3 regions of the Delftia sp. DS1230 genome follow, and region 1 is predicted to be linked to each of the others. Evidence: predicted binding sites of a transcription regulator. Region 1 holds the regulator's gene; each other region holds the start of a gene.

Region 1 (4,978 bases):
ACTGGCGCGCCTTCTTCCTGCTGTGCGGGGTCATCGTCTGCTGGTCGATTCCCTATGTGACGGTGCTGTCCACCCTGCCCATGTTCGTGACGCGCGAGCTGGGCGGCTCGGACTTCATGGGAGCGGCCACGCTGACCTCATTCACAGCCGCTGCGGCGGTGGGCACTTTGCTGGGGGGCACGCTTGCAGATCGCCGGGGGCGCATGCAGGCCATCCGCGCCGGCTACCTGCTGGCATTGCCTGCTCTGGCGGCCCTGGCCCTGGCCTCCACGCCATGGATGGCGCTGGCCTGCACCATGGCCCTGGGCGTGTGCATGTTTCTTCCATTTGCCGCCCAGGTCACGCTGGCCCAGGACTATCTGCCGCGCAACCAGGCCACGGCCAGCGGGCTGACCCTGGGGCTGGCCATGTCGATAGGCGGCATGGTGGCGCCGTTGTTCGGCATGCTGTCCGATGCGCGCGGACTGCGTTTTTCGTTGAGCGTCGTGCTGTGCATTCTGTGCGTTGCCGCGGCGCAGGCGTGGTGCATGCGCAATCGGCGCAGCGAGGGGAGTGCTGCACCGGCGGCTGTCAGGGCCTGATGCGCAGCCCCTGCCGCTGGGCAAGGCAAGAGACAGGCCCGGGCTCTCGCAGACCGGGTGGACGGGTTGGTCTCAGGGCGACCTCAGGCCGGTGTCTGCGTGCCGTGCGCTTCCATGCGTTCCAGGGCGGCACAGACATCGGCCATGCGGCCCGAGATGAACAGGCATTCGGGCTGCTCCTGCGGCGAGCGCTGGATGATGCGCAGACCCGAAGGCAGGGCCTGATCTGCCGGAAGGGAGGGCAGTTCGGGTTGCAGGGGCAGCAGCAGCTGCGCATCCCTGTGTTCTGGCAGCCGTGCTGACTTGCTGCGCCGCTGCTGGCTGCGGCGGCGGGCCTTGCTGAAGGACAGGATGGTCGCCTGCTCGGATTGCACAGGCGATTCGGGCTGGATGGTGCGCATGGCGGGCTCCATGGCGGCGGCGGGCAGGCGAATGCCCTGTGCCAGGCGCAGGAAGGACAGAGAAGACAGTGTTGGCAGAGCGAATCCCATGTGACGACTCCTGTTGGCGTATTTCAAAGAGGCATGGACACAGGCAGGATTGCGGTTTGCGGGCAAAGCTCCGCCCAGGGCGAAGCTGCAAGGCTTCGCGCCTACCACCTGGGCGGTGCATGAAATAGGGGGTGGCAACCCGTGCAGGGCTGCCCGTCCGGCTTACATGGACATGCTGTTGCGGATCAGCCCCACGGCCAGGCCTTCAATGGCAAAGGCCTCTTCGGGAGCGACGCGGATCACCGGGTAATCGGGGTTTTCCGGCAGGAGCTCCACGCCCTGCGTGGTGCGGCGCAGGCGCTTGACGGTGACTTCATCTCCCAGGCGTGCCACGACGATCTGCCCGTTGCGGGCTTCATGCGCGGACTGCACGGCCAGCAGATCGCCGTCCATGATGCCCGCGTCGCGCATGGACATGCCGCGCACGCGCAGCAGATAGTCCGGGCGGACCTGGAACAGGCTGGGTTCGACGGAATAGGTCTGGTCGATATGTTCCTGGGCGAGAATGGGCGAGCCCGCCGCAACGCGGCCCACCAGCGGCAGCATCAGCGGCGCCAGGGCCGACAGCGGCAGCCCGAAGCTGGTGCCGCGTGCGGCATTGATGTTGCGCACGGTGTCGGTACGCAGGCGAATGCCGCGGGAGGTGCCGCTGACCAGTTCGATCACGCCTTTGCGGGCCAGGGCCTGCAGATGTTCCTCTGCTGCGTTGGCGGACTTGAAGCCCAGCGTGTTGGCGATTTCCGCGCGGGTGGGGGGCGCGCCCGTGCGGGAGATGGCGGCCTGGATCAGGTCCAGGATCTGTTGCTGGCGGGCGGTGAGCTTGGGATGGTCGAGCATGGCGTGCGTCCGGTCCTTGAATTCAGATGACAGGCAGAGAAGTCATCTGATGATTTATACAGTATCTGTATTTTTAACCAGTTTTCCAAGAGGTGCAAGTGGGGCAGTCAAAGTTGGTGATTCTTGGCACGGGCGGCACCATCGCCGGCCGGGCGGATTCGCAGTCGCAGGCAGTGGGATACAAGGCCGGACAGATCACGGTGCAGTCGCTGCTCGATGCCGTGCCGGATCTGGAGCAGCAGGCGCTGGGGCCTGTGCAGACGCAGCAGATCGCGCAGGTGGACAGCAAGGATATGGACTGGCCCGTGTGGCGCGCGTTGCTGCGTGCCTGCACGCAGGCGCTGGAGGATGCGGACACACGCGCCGTGGTGATCACGCATGGAACGGACACGCTGGAAGAGACGGCCTGGCTGCTGCACAGCCTGCTGCCTGCCACCAAGCCCATAGTGCTCACTTGCGCCATGCGCCCGGCCACGGCCCTGCTGGCCGACGGACCGCAGAATCTGCGCGATGCCGTGACCGTGGCCGCCAGCGGCGGGCGCAGCGGTGTGTGGGTGGTGGCCGGCGGCGAAGTGCATGCGGCGGCCCAGGTGCAAAAAGTCCACCCTTACCGACTGCAGGCCATGCGCTCCATGGAAGGTGGCCCGCAGGCCCTGGTGGAGGAAGGGCGCGTGCGCTGGCTGGTGCCTGATGCGCCGGTCACGCCGGTTGCCCCCGTTGCGCGGATGGTGATTTTCGCTCCCGCTCTGTCTGACCTGCTGGCGCTGGATGAGCTGCCCTGGGTCGAGGTGGTGTTCAGCGGTGCCCTGGCGCGAGCCTGCGGCGTGGATGCGCTGGTGGCCGCAGGCGTGCGCGGCATCGTGGTGGCCGGCACGGGCAATGCGACCGTTCACGAAAGCATGGAAGCGGCCTTGCTGCGTGCGCGCGACAAAGGCGTCTGGATCTGGCGGGGCACGCGCTGCGCCGAAGGCCTGCCCGTTGCCTCGGGGCTTGGCACGGACCCCGTAGAGGCCGATCTGGTCCAATTGCCCGTGGCCAAGGCGCGGATTGCCATGATGCTGGCGCTGGCCGCGCAGCCGCGCGACTGATCCTCCGGGCGTCGCCGGCGCTTCAGATGCAGGCCGGCAACAAAAAAGCACCCGGCGGGTGCTTTTCTGGGGTCTGGCGCATGGCCTGCGTCATTCAGCCAGTGCTGCCAGGGCGCGCTGGGTGATGTCTTCCACCGAGCCCAGGCCGCTGATGGCGCGGTACTTGGGGGCTGCTGCGGCTTCCTTCTCGGCCCAGGCGCGGTAGTAGTCCACCAGCGGGCGGGTCTGGCTGCTGTAGACGTCCAGGCGCTTCTTGACCGTTTCTTCCTTGTCGTCCTCGCGCTGCACCAGCGGCTCGCCGGTCACGTCGTCCAGGCCTTCGACCTTGGGCGGGTTGAACGTGACGTGGTAGGTGCGGCCCGAAGCGGGGTGGGAGCGGCGGCCGCTCATGCGCTCGATGATGGCATCGAAGGGCACATCGATCTCGAGCACGTAGTCCAGCTTCACGCCGGCGGCCTTCATGGCGTCGGCCTGGGGAATGGTGCGGGGAAATCCGTCGAACAGGAAGCCGTTGGCGCAATCGGGCTGGGCAATGCGCTCCTTGACCAGATTGATGATCAGGTCGTCGCTGACCAGTTGGCCGGCGTCCATCACGGCCTTGGCCTGCTGGCCCAGGGGCGTGCCGGCCTTGACGGCGGCACGCAGCATGTCACCGGTGGAGATCTGGGGAATGCCGTACTTCTGGCAGATGAAAGCGGCTTGCGTGCCTTTGCCGGCGCCGGGTGCGCCCAACAAAATCAGTTTCATGGAAGTCCTTGAGGAGAGTAGAAATTCTTGTCTGCCGGATCGGCCCACCGGGGCGGACAGTCCATGCGTCATATTTTTGTCGCGGGCAAGGATAGCACGCACAGGGCCAACACTGGCTTACACGCACGGGGCAAAACTGTCGCCTGTGCAATCGCCAAAACCTGCGTTTTGCTGTCCGACAAAACCGCATGGGCGGCGTTGCTGCAAATGGCGATGCCCGGCATCGCCATTTGTGCGTTTTCAGCGGCCGGCCGATTCAGGCCGGCGGGTTGGACAGCTGGGCGCGCACCCGCTCCAGATCCTCGCGCGTGTCCACGCCAGGGCCGGGTGCATGGGGTGTGACATGGACGGCGATGCGGTGGCCGTGCCACAGCGCACGCAACTGCTCCAAGGCCTCCAGTGCCTCGGTGGGTGCCTGGGAAAGCTGGGGGAAGCTGCGCAAGAAGCCGGCGCGATAGCTGTAGATGCCGATGTGGCGCAGCGGTGCGAAGCCGGGGTGGCCCAACGCTGCCGATGCCGTCTTCCACCATGCCTGGTCCGCATGCTCGCGCGCGAAGGGAATGGGCGCACGGCTGAAATAGTGGGCCATGCCCTGGGCATCGCAGACGACCTTGACCACGTTCGGGTTGACGAAGTCGGCAAGGCTGTCAATGGCATGCGCCGCCGTTCCCATGCTGGCCGAAGGTTGCCGGGGCAGCAGGGCGGCCACGGCGTCGATGAGTTCGGGGGCGATCAGCGGCTCGTCGCCCTGGACATTGACCACGATGTCATCGCCATCGAGACCCAGCAGCGCGCAGGCCTCGGCCAGTCGGTCGCTGCCGCTGGCATGGTCGTTGCGCGTGAGCACGGCCGCCACGCCATGCGCGGCGCAGGCGGCGAGGATGCTTTCGTCATCGGCTGCGACCACGCACCGGGCGGCGCCGCTGCGGCTGGCGCGCTGTGCCACGCGCACGACCATGGGAAGCCCTGCAATGTCGGCCAGGGGCTTGCCCGGCAGGCGGCTGGAAGACAGGCGGGCGGGAATCAGAACCGTGAAGGGCGCGGAGGACATGGTGCGTGCAGGAGTGAGGCGAAGGCGTGGGGCGGCGCAGGTGATGGGAAAAATCAGTCCTCGATCTCGTCGTCGTCCAGCGTGCGGGCCTCGGTTTCCAGCAGCACGGGAATGCCGTCGCGCACCGGGTAGGCCAGGCGCGCGCTGCGCGAGACCAGTTCCTGGTGCTCGCGGTCAAAGCGC
Region 2 (4,978 bases), 1.2 Mb from region 1:
CCACTCGTACTGATCCACCGAATCAAGAAACGACAGTCAACGTCAAGAAAGGACACAACACCATGTGGTACTTCGCCTGGTTGCTCGGCCTGCCGCTGGCGGCCGCCTTCGCGGTGCTCAACGCGATGTGGTACGAACTGATGGACGACGAGGCCACGCGCCGCGAACTCCTGGCCCGGGAGAAATAAAGCTCCCCCTGAGGCGCTTCGCGCCTTCCCCCTCTCTCTTCGGGAGGGGGACGACACCCTCGCTGCGGGGGCGGCCCTTGCTCGGTGTCCCTCGCTTTGGGCTACGCCAGTTTTTGCACGCGCTTACCGCCAATGAAGCATTGCTGTAAACACAATGAGCTCCCTCGGGAGCTCATTTTTGTACGCAGGCTTGCCAGGTTCAATCGTCGGTGTCGTCCGCCTTGGCGCGGCCCTTGCCGCCCGTGATGCGGTCCTTCAGGTCCAGCAGCCGCGTCACGGCCGTGCCCATGCCCATGAGCTGCATGGCGGTCTCGGGCGACAGGCGCTGCACGTCGTCGAACCAGTTCATGAGCCGGTCGATCAGCTCGTACATGTCGCGCATGCGCTGCTGGGCGTAGCGTTCCTCTTCGGTGGTGACTTCCTCCAGCATGGCGGCGCGCAGCATGGACTGGGTGGGCTCGATCTCGCGGCGGCGGCGTTCCTCGGCCAGGCGGCGGAAGATTTCCCAGACATCCTGCGGCGCCTCGAAATACTCGCGCCGGTCGCCGGGCTGGTGGCGCAATTGCACCAGGCGCCAGGCCTGCAATTCCTTGAGCCCCATGCTCACGTTGGAGCGCGAGAACTCCAGCGTCTCGGCGATCTGGTCGGCATTGAGCGGCTCGGGCGAAAGAAACAGCAGAGCGTAGATCTGGCCTACCGTGCGGTTGATGCCCCAGCGGCTGCCCATCTCGCCGAAGTGCGAGACGAACTGCCGGTTCAACGCCGGAAGAGGTTTGGGTTGCGTCATGGCATGCATTGTGCCCTCGCGTGCCGGCATGTCCTGTGCGGCTTGGAAAGCGGTGCGTCAGCTTTCTGCAAGACGCGGTCAAAAGGCGCACAATGGCGCCTTTGCGGGCTTGCGGCCAGGCGGCCCGGGCCCAGCGCCTCCCGCTTCCCGACCCGTTCGCAGATTGCAGATTGCCCCATGTCCCACGCTAGCCGCAGTGCGCTGATCGACTGCACCAAGGGCCTGGCCTGTGCCGCCATCGTCTGGCACCACCTGGCCTTCTACGGCCCCATGTCCGATATCGCCCATCCGGCCGCGCCGGACCTCATCGACTGGCTCTATGAATATGCGCGCATGGCCGTGCAGATCTTCCTGGTGCTGGGCGGCTACCTGGCGGCAGCCAGCATGGCGCCGCAAGGCCACGGCCAGCACTGCGATCCGTGGTCGCGCATCGGGCGCCGCTTCGTGCGCCTGGTCGTGCCCTATGCCGTGGCCCTGGTCGTGGCCATCGTCGTCTCGGCGGCCGTGCGGCCCTGGTTCGACCATGCCTCGGTGTCGGGCGAGCCCGATCTCTGGCAGCTGGTGGCGCATGCGCTGCTGCTGCAGAACATCGTGGGCGAGGAGTCGCTGTCCGCCGGCGTCTGGTACGTGTCCATCGACTTCCAGCTGTTTGCGCTGACGGCGCTGCTGCTGGCCGGCACGCGCTGGGGCGGCGCCTTGCTGCGCCGCCGCTTCGGTGGCCAGGCGCTGTCGCGCTGCTGGCCCTGGACGCTGAGCGTGGCGCAGGCGCTGGTGGTGATCGGCGTGGCGGCCTCGCTGCTGGGCTTCAATCTGGATGCGCAATGGGATGTGTGGGCGCCGTACTTCTTTGGCGCCTACGGCCTGGGCATGCTGGCCTACTGGGCCGCGCATGCGGACAAGTCCTCGACGGCCTGGAGCTGGTCCCTGCTGATCGTGGCCCTGGTCGTGGCGGCGCTGGCACTGGAGTGGCGCGACCGCATCGCACTGGCCGGTGCCACGGCGCTGGCCCTGGCCGCGGCCATGCGCAGCCCCGCGTTTGCCCAGGCACAAGGCTGGGCGCCGCTGCGCCGGCTGGGCAAGATTTCGTACTCGGTGTTTCTCGTGCACTTCTCGGTCTGCCTGCTGGTCAACGCCGTGGAAAGCCATTTCTGGCCACATTCCATTCCCGCCGCCCTGCTGGGCATGTGCACGGCCTTTGTGCTGTCGATTGCGGCCGGTCATCTGCTGTACGAGCGCGTGGAGCGCCACGTTCCCAGCTGGCACATGGCGCTGCGCTGGCAGGCGGGCCTGGTGGGCACCGGCCTGATCGCGGCATTTGTGGCGGGCCTGCGCTGAGGCGCGGTGCGTCAGTCCACAAACAACAAAGGCAGCCGGTGGGCTGCCTTTTTCGCTTCACGCCGGTCGGCGTTCAACGGTGCAGCTCGCCTGCGCTTTCCGGCTGGAACTCGATGGCATCCACGCGCACGGTGACCTGGCCCGAGGGGCCGGGCATGCGGGACTGGTCGCCCACGCTCAGGCCCAGCAGGGCAATGCCCACGGGCGCGAACACCGACACCTTGTCGGCGCTGCCATCCATCTCCTTGGGATAGACCAGGGTCAGCGTATTGGTCTTGCCCGACTCCAGCAGCGTGAAGCGCACCGTGGAATTCATGGTCACCACGTTGGGCGGCATTTCCTTGGGCTCGAGCACGTCGGCACGGTCCAGCTCGGCCTCGAGCGCCTCGCGGCCGGGAAAGGCGGGCTGCTTGTCCAGCAGGGCCTCGATGCGTTCCAGGTCCAGGGACGAAAGAATGATGTGGGGCTTGCGCTCCATGGTGTTGGCTCCCTTGTGTGCTTGCGCCGTGGCTGCAGTGAAGGGCAGCGGCGCCCAAACGGACAAAAGCCCGGGCAACGCGGTTGTCCGGGCCAAGGCATCTTCAGAAAAGAGAAAAGCACCAAGTTGGTGCGATAAGGCCATTGTGCAGGCCCGTGCGCGTTCTGCCAAGCGAACCCGCACGGTGCGGTGCGGATTGGCGCGGGCACTTGCCAAGCCGGCAAAACCCACTTCGCAACCGCAGGCATGCGGGGAGTGCTTGTTGGTATGACTGTATTTTTATACAGTTGCTTCATGCTTTCCAGTCCTCCCACGCCTCATCACGACACGGCCCGGGTGCCCCTGCACCCCATCAAGGGCCGGGGCGCAGCCAGCCAACTGGCACACCGCTTCACCACCGATCCGCGCGAGGCCTTCGATGACGGCTGGGGCAGTCTTGAGGCGCCGGCCGAAGGCGAGGAAGCCGCGCCCCTGCGCACCGAACTGCGCTGGGAGCAGGCCCGCTCGGCGCTGAGCCGCCACCAGTCGCCCGACCTGCCGTTTCACATGGGGCTCAATCCCTACCGGGGCTGCGAGCATGGCTGCATCTATTGCTATGCCCGGCCCACGCACAGCTACCTGGGCTGGTCGCCGGGGCTGGACTTCGAGACCCGGCTCATCGCCAAGCAGAACCTGCCCGAGCTGCTGCGCGCCGAGCTGTCGCGCGCCAGCCATGTGGCCGCGCCCGTGATGCTGGGCTCGGTCACCGACTGCTACCAGCCCGTGGAGCGCGAGCTGGGGCTGACGCGCCGCCTGATCGAAGTGCTGGCCGAGGCGCGCCACCCGGTTTCCATCGTCACCAAGGGCAGCGGGGTGGAGCGTGACCTGGACCTGCTGGCCCCGCTGGCGCGCCAGGGCCTGGCCTCGGTGCACATCACGCTGACCACGCTGGATGCCGACCTGGCCCGCCACCTGGAGCCGCGCGCCGCCGCGCCGTACCGCCGGTTGCGCAGCATCCGCGCGTTGACCGAGGCGGGCGTGCCCGTGGGCGTGAGCCTGGCACCGCAGATTCCCTTCATCAACGAAGACCTGGAGAAGGTGCTGGAGGCGGCCGCCGGCGCAGGCGCGCGCCACGCCTTCTATGCCGTGCTGCGCCTGCCCTGGGAAGTGGCGCCGCTGTTCGAACAATGGCTGCAGGTGCACTACCCCGACCGCGCCCGCCGCGTGATGGAGCGCGTGCGCGACCTGCACGGCATCCAGGGCGAGCAGCGCGAGGCCGGCCGCGTGTACAACGCCGAGTTCGGCCAGCGCATGAAAGGTACTGGCCACTGGGCCGAGCTGCTGCGCCAGCGCTTCGCCCTGGCCTGCCGTCGGTACGGATTCAACCGCGAGCCGCTGCGGCTCGATTGCAGCCTCTACCATCCGTCGCTGCTGCTGCCGCAGCGCAGTCTGTTCTGAGCGCGGACCGGCAGGCTCAAACCGCCTCCAGAAACGACCTCACCAGCAGGCTGTCGCTGCGCTCGCGCATGCAATAGACATAGGTGGTGGTGCTGGCCGGGTCGCCCGCGATGCGCAGCGGGCGAAAGCGCGGGTCGGGGATGAATTCGGCTTCGGACACGGCGCCCAGTCCCAGGCCGCGCGCCACGGCTTCGCGTATGGCTTCGCGGCTGCCGATCTCCAGCTCGGTGCGCGGCTGCACCCCGGCGGCCTGCAGCACCGATTCCAGCGCGGTGCGCGTGGTCGAGCCGTGCTCGCGCAGCAGCAAAGGCTGGCCCTGCAGTTCGGACAGCGCGATTTCGCTGCGCCGCGCGAAGGGATGGGCCACATGGGCGAACAGCACGATGGCGTGGCGCGCGTACTCGCGTGCCAGCAGCTCAGGGCGGTCGTAGAGGCCGGCGAGCACGGCCACGTCGGTGTCGTAGCGTTCCAGGTCGGCCAGCACCTGCTGCGAGTTGCCCATGCGGATGGACAGCTGCATGCCCGGGTGCCGTGCGCGGTAGGCGGCCACCATTTCGATCACATGGAAGGGCCCCACGGCGCCGATCTTGAGCTCGCCCTGGTGCAACTGCCCCGAGTCGCGCAGGAAGAATTCGGCCTCGGCCTCCAGCGCCATGATTTTCTGCGCCATGGGCAGCAGTCTGGCGCCTGCGCCCGTGAGCGTCATGCGGTAGCCGCGGCGGTGGAACAGCTCGATCTGGCTTTGGCGCTCCA
Region 3 (4,978 bases), 1.3 Mb from region 1:
GGCGCATGTCGCGGCCCAGGGCCTGGGCGGCATCGATCCATTCCACGTCCAGCTGGTACTGCAGGGCCCGCACCCAGCCCTGGCGCAGCGAGGATTTCCAGTCGCTGCGCCGGCTCCACTCCATCACTTCCAGGGGTGTCAGGCCCAGGGCCCGGGTCCAGAAGGACACCGGGGTGAGCTGCACCATCTGCTCCAGCAGCCAGGCCTTCTTGCCGCCACGGAAGTAGGCATCGGGCTTGAGCGTGATGCCGTCGCGCTCCCATTCCTTGAGGCCTTCCTCGGGAGGCTCCACGATCCACTGGCCCTTGTCGTCCTGCTGCAGCATGGACTGCATCCAGCCCATGACGCGCTGGCTGTGCGCGCTGTCCGGCAGGCACGAGAGCATTTGCGCGGCGTTCTCGCGGATTTCCTTGCTGCGGTCGGACAGCAGTTTTTCGAGCAGCGGCTCGTCGTCCATGCCCAGCCCCACGGTCAGTGCCTGGACCATGGGCAGGCGCTCCTTGGCGCCCAGCTCCTTCAGGCTGCCTTCCAGCCGCGCACGGGCCTGGGCGGCATCGGCCGCGCGCTCGCTGCGCAGCAGGGCCACGCGCTGCTCGACCGAGCCCTCCTGCCAGACCAGTTCGGGGTCGGCGGTTTCCTCCACGCCGCTGGCATAGCTCCATTGCGGATTGAGCGCGCCCAGCCAGCGCCCGCGCTCGCCCAGCACCGGGGCCAGCCACTGGCGCAGCTCCACGGACTGGCGGCCCTGCTCCAGCGCAGGCACCAGCAGGTCATGGGGCAGGCGCTGGCCGGCCTGGTCCAGGGTGCGCAGCATGGAGGCCTGCAGCTCGAACGGTCCGTCCTTGAGCACGTCGCCCATCAGGGTCTGCAGGCGAGCATCGGCAGGCGCGGGGCGCGATTCTGCAGGCGCCGCGGCCGGCACGGCCAGCGGTGCCGGCAGGCGCACCTGCGCGCCGGGCTGCCAGCCTGCGCGCTCGAACACGGCCGCCACGGCGCTGGCGCGCAGCAGTTGCTGGGCGGGCGAGTCGCCGGGCAGGTCCGCCCGGGGCAGCAGCGCGGCCTGCACGGCCTGCTGCGACCACGGGGCAGACGGATCAACGCCCGAAGCCAGCGCAGGCGGCACGGCCAGCCGGTCCGAGCCGACCATGGCCGATTGCTGCAGCGCAGTCCAAAGTTGTGTGTTGCTCATACCGGTTCACCCTGGTTCTGCCAGATACATTGCCGGGCGCTTTCGCCCTCGCGGGCCTGCCAGGCGCTCAGCAGGCGCCAGCGGCCCACGGCCGGGCCGGGCTCCCATTCGCCAAACAGCTGCATGGGCGCGCCGCCGCTGAGCGCCAGCAGGCGCCAGGCTTCGGCATCGTCAATGGCCACGGGAACGGGTTGCACAGGCGCGGCAGTGCCGTCGGCAGACACGCCGGGCGCAGCCGCCGATGCGCCCGGCGCATCGGGCCAGGCCGCAAACCATTGGCCCTGGGCAGGCACCAGGCGCAACCCGTCCTGGCACAGCGGCTGCGTGGCCTGCAGCGGGTTGGCGGCAATGCGCCGGCCCATCTGCTGCAGGACGTCGCCCACGGCCGAGGTGTCCAGCGGGCTGGCGCCCTCGGCAGGCAGCGCAGGCCCGTTGCCGTTGGCGGCAATGGCGCGCAGCGGCGCATGGCCCGGGTAGAAATTCAGCGCGCATCCGTAGCGATGACCAGGCACCCAGGCCGATTCGAAGCCGCGCCCGCCCTGCGCATAGTCCAGCACCAGGGCCATGCGGCCCGTGCGCTGCCCGTGCAGCCAGACGCGACGCTCCATGAGCCGGCCTTCGCGCTCGATCATGCGCAGGCCGGCCACCAGCCATTCGTCCTCGACCAGCTGGCCCCTGGCCTGCACTTCGGCCTTGTCCATGGGCCAGCCCAGCGCGGCCATCACGTCGGCCTTGACCTCGGGGCTGAGCGATTCACGGCGGCGCACGGCGTCGATGATCAGCTGCCAGTGGCCCAGCTGCACCAGCATGTCGCGTGGCCAGTCGCGGTGGCTGTCCACCAGATCCCGGCAGTCCTTGATGCGTGCCGCCATGCCCGTGGCCTGCGCATCGACCATGCGCGCGGCCATGGTGTTCCAGCGCTGGCGCATCTGGGAGTCGCCGGCCTGGTTGGCCAGGCCCGCGCGCACCATGTCCTGCATCCACAGCGACAGTTCCTGCAGGCCCGCCTCGACCTTGTCCCAGCGCTTGTCTTCGCGCCTGGCCTGCTGCCTGGCCGCAACCTCGGGATCGGGTGGCGGCTCGGCCGCCGCGGCGGCTGCCTTGGCCTCCTTCTTCTCGGCCTTTTCCTGGCGGCTGTCCAGCCAGGTCTGCACCCAGGCCGGTGGATCGCCGCCCTCGGTGACCTGGCCGCCCGCACGCATCAGCATCAGCGCCAGCCCATGCTTGCAGGGGAACTTGCGGCTGGGGCAAGAGCATTTGAAGGAGGGTCCCGACAGGTCCACCTGGGTCTGGTAGGGCTTGCTGCCGCTGCCCTGGCACTCGCCCCACACCGCCACATCGTTGGCACCCATGGTGGGCCATTTGGCGGGCGATTGCAGCCCCTTGGCGGCCTTGCTGGAGGAAGCGTCCGGCGATAGCGCCAGCACTTCGCTCTCTGTTCCTAATACACGCGACACCGAAGCTCCCTCTCCAAGTGTTTGTCATCGCCAGGCGCATTGAATGAAGAAACGACCGCGCCCGGCAAGCCCGAAAGCCTATCAGCAATAGTTATCGGCAATTTGAAACAAATCACAACAACGTCAAACCTCTCTCCCATGAACCGGGAACCCCATGGCGCGCAGCCAGCTGCGCTATATCAGCGCATGCATTGATGGCACCAAGCCGTACCAGCCTTCAGGCATTGCAAAAAGACGCAGGAAACACGCATTCACCATTTCCTGCGATGCACATCTCCACCCATTGAAAGCAAGCACTCATTGCGCACTGAAAACGGTTTCATTCCATTGCACTGGCAACCATTGCAATCCGCTGGCCATTGCGATAGCCCGACAGTGCGTTCAAACCGGAGCCAGGCAAGGCCGGACCAGACCCTGGCTGGGGGATGGGCTCTCCAAAAACTGGATGTGCCAGGCAAATATACTGTATATTCATACAGCCATGGAGCTGCAACGCAAACTTTTCATCCTCGCCGACGCCGCCAAGTACGACGCCAGCTGCGCCTCCAGCGGATCGCAGGGGCGCGACTCGCTGGACGGCAAGGGCATGGGCTCGGTCACCGGCATGGGCATCTGCCACAGCTATGCGCCCGACGGGCGCTGCATCTCGCTGCTCAAGATCCTGCTGACCAATGTCTGCATCTTCGACTGCCGCTACTGCATCAACCGCAAGAGCTCCAACGTGCAGCGCGCCCGCTTCACGGTGGCCGAGGTGGTGCAGCTGACGCTGGACTTCTACCGGCGCAACTGCATCGAGGGGCTGTTCCTGTCCAGCGGCATCATCCGTTCCAGCGACTACACCATGGAGCAACTGGTGGAAGTGGCGCGCCGCCTGCGCGAGGAGCATGACTTTCGCGGCTACATCCACCTCAAGACCATCCCGGATGCCGCGCCCGAATTGCTGGCCCAGGCAGGCCGCCATGCCGACCGCCTGAGCATCAATGTGGAACTGCCCACGGCCAGCGGCCTGGCGCAGTTCGCGCCTGAAAAGGACGGCCGGCGCATACGCCAGGCCATGCAGGGCGTGGACCGGCATGTGCAGGCCTGGCGCGCGGCCACGCGCGAGCAGCGCCAGGCGCAGTCCCTGCCCGGCGCGCCCGCGCAGCGCGCCGCCGTGCCGCGCTTCGCGCCGGGCGGGCAGAGCACGCAGATGATCGTGGGCGCCGACCGCGCAACCGATGCCGACATCCTCGAATCCAGCCATACGCTGTATGCGGGCTACGGCCTGCGCCGCGTGTACTACTCAGCCTTCAGCCCCATTCCCGATGCCTCGCGCGACCTGCCGCCGCAGGCGCCGCCCCTCATGCGCGAGCACCGGCTCTACCAGGCCGACTGGCTCATGCGCTTTTACGGCTACGGGGCGGGCGAGATCGCGGCGGCCAGCCGCCACGGCATGCTGGACCTGGAGATCGACCCCAAGCTGGCCTGGGCACTGGCCAACCGCCAGCAGTTCCCCGTGGACCTCAACCGTGCTCCGCGCAGCCTGCTGCTGCGCGTGCCGGGCCTGGGCACGCAGACGGTGGACCGCCTGCTGGCGGCGCGCCGCGTGCGCAGGCTGCGGCTGGACGATCTGCTGCGGCTGCGCGCCCCCGTGCAAAAGGCCCTGCCCTTCGTGCTGATCGACGGCCACCGGCCCCTGCTGGGCGAGACCGACTCGGCCGCGCTGCGCACGCGGCTGATCGCGCAGTCGCAGGCCAGCCAGGCCCAGGCGCGGCACAGCGGCATGCGCGTGCAAAGCGCACTGCAGGCCAGCCTGTTCTAGAACCTGGAGCACGCCATGCACGGACAGGCCCTCACCATCGAACTCGACAGCCCTGACGACTGGCCCGGCTTTCGCGCAGCCTGCCGGGCGCTGCTGGCCCACGGCGCCGACCCCGCTGTGGTGCGCTGGCGGTGGCCCGACACGCGGGGTGCGCAGCCACTCGGCGCGGGGGTGGATCTGTTTTCCAGCGCGCCGCAGCAGGCCATGCCCGCCTCGGCACTCGCCGGGCTGGCCGGCCCCGGCGAGGCAGGGCTGTCCCTGTCGGACACCCAGATGTCCGCCCTGCGCCATGCCTGCATGCACCGCGCGGCAGGCCGCTTCGAGCTTTGCCACCGCTGGCTGGCGCGCATGCAGGCCCGGCCCGAACTGCGGCTGGATGCGCTGGATGCGGACTGGCGCGCCATCGAGGCCCTGGCCCGCCCCGTCTCGCGCGAGATCCACAAGATGCACGCCTTCGTGCGCTTTCGGACGACCCAGCGGCAGAACCTGCCCGAGCTGCACATCGCCTGGTTCGAGCCCGAGCACCACATC

What was found. The regulator LexA, encoded in region 1, represses DNA repair genes until DNA is damaged. The targets are predictions, from matches to a motif close to ACTGTATNNNNATACAGT.
Region 2: a site for LexA is predicted at 3,059-3,076, ahead of AAN986_RS20115 (PA0069 family radical SAM protein). Genes of this name have one in related genera too.
Region 3: a site for LexA is predicted at 3,109-3,126, ahead of AAN986_RS09010 (putative DNA modification/repair radical SAM protein). Genes of this name have one in related genera too.

The regions. Positions count from the first base shown of each region.
Region 1 is NZ_CP157763.1:3,268,799-3,273,776, reverse strand. It holds gene AAN986_RS14635 (MFS transporter) at 1-581, shown strand, start outside; gene AAN986_RS14630 (hypothetical protein) at 665-1,072, opposite strand; gene lexA (transcriptional repressor LexA) at 1,235-1,909, opposite strand; gene AAN986_RS14620 (asparaginase) at 2,026-2,997, shown strand; gene adk (adenylate kinase) at 3,088-3,744, opposite strand; gene kdsB (3-deoxy-manno-octulosonate cytidylyltransferase) at 4,001-4,795, opposite strand; gene AAN986_RS14605 (Trm112 family protein) at 4,849-4,978, opposite strand, start outside.
Region 2 is NZ_CP157763.1:4,453,050-4,458,027, reverse strand. It holds gene cydB (cytochrome d ubiquinol oxidase subunit II) at 1-13, shown strand, start outside; gene cydX (cytochrome bd-I oxidase subunit CydX) at 63-188, shown strand; gene AAN986_RS20130 (GbsR/MarR family transcriptional regulator) at 388-984, opposite strand; gene AAN986_RS20125 (acyltransferase family protein) at 1,153-2,310, shown strand; gene rnk (nucleoside diphosphate kinase regulator) at 2,384-2,788, opposite strand; gene AAN986_RS20115 (PA0069 family radical SAM protein) at 3,083-4,225, shown strand; gene AAN986_RS20110 (LysR substrate-binding domain-containing protein) at 4,242-4,978, opposite strand, start outside.
Region 3 is NZ_CP157763.1:2,011,190-2,016,167, reverse strand. It holds gene AAN986_RS09020 (DUF5691 domain-containing protein) at 1-1,189, opposite strand, end outside; gene AAN986_RS09015 (SWIM zinc finger family protein) at 1,186-2,646, opposite strand; gene AAN986_RS09010 (putative DNA modification/repair radical SAM protein) at 3,128-4,447, shown strand; gene AAN986_RS09005 (TIGR03915 family putative DNA repair protein) at 4,463-4,978, shown strand, end outside.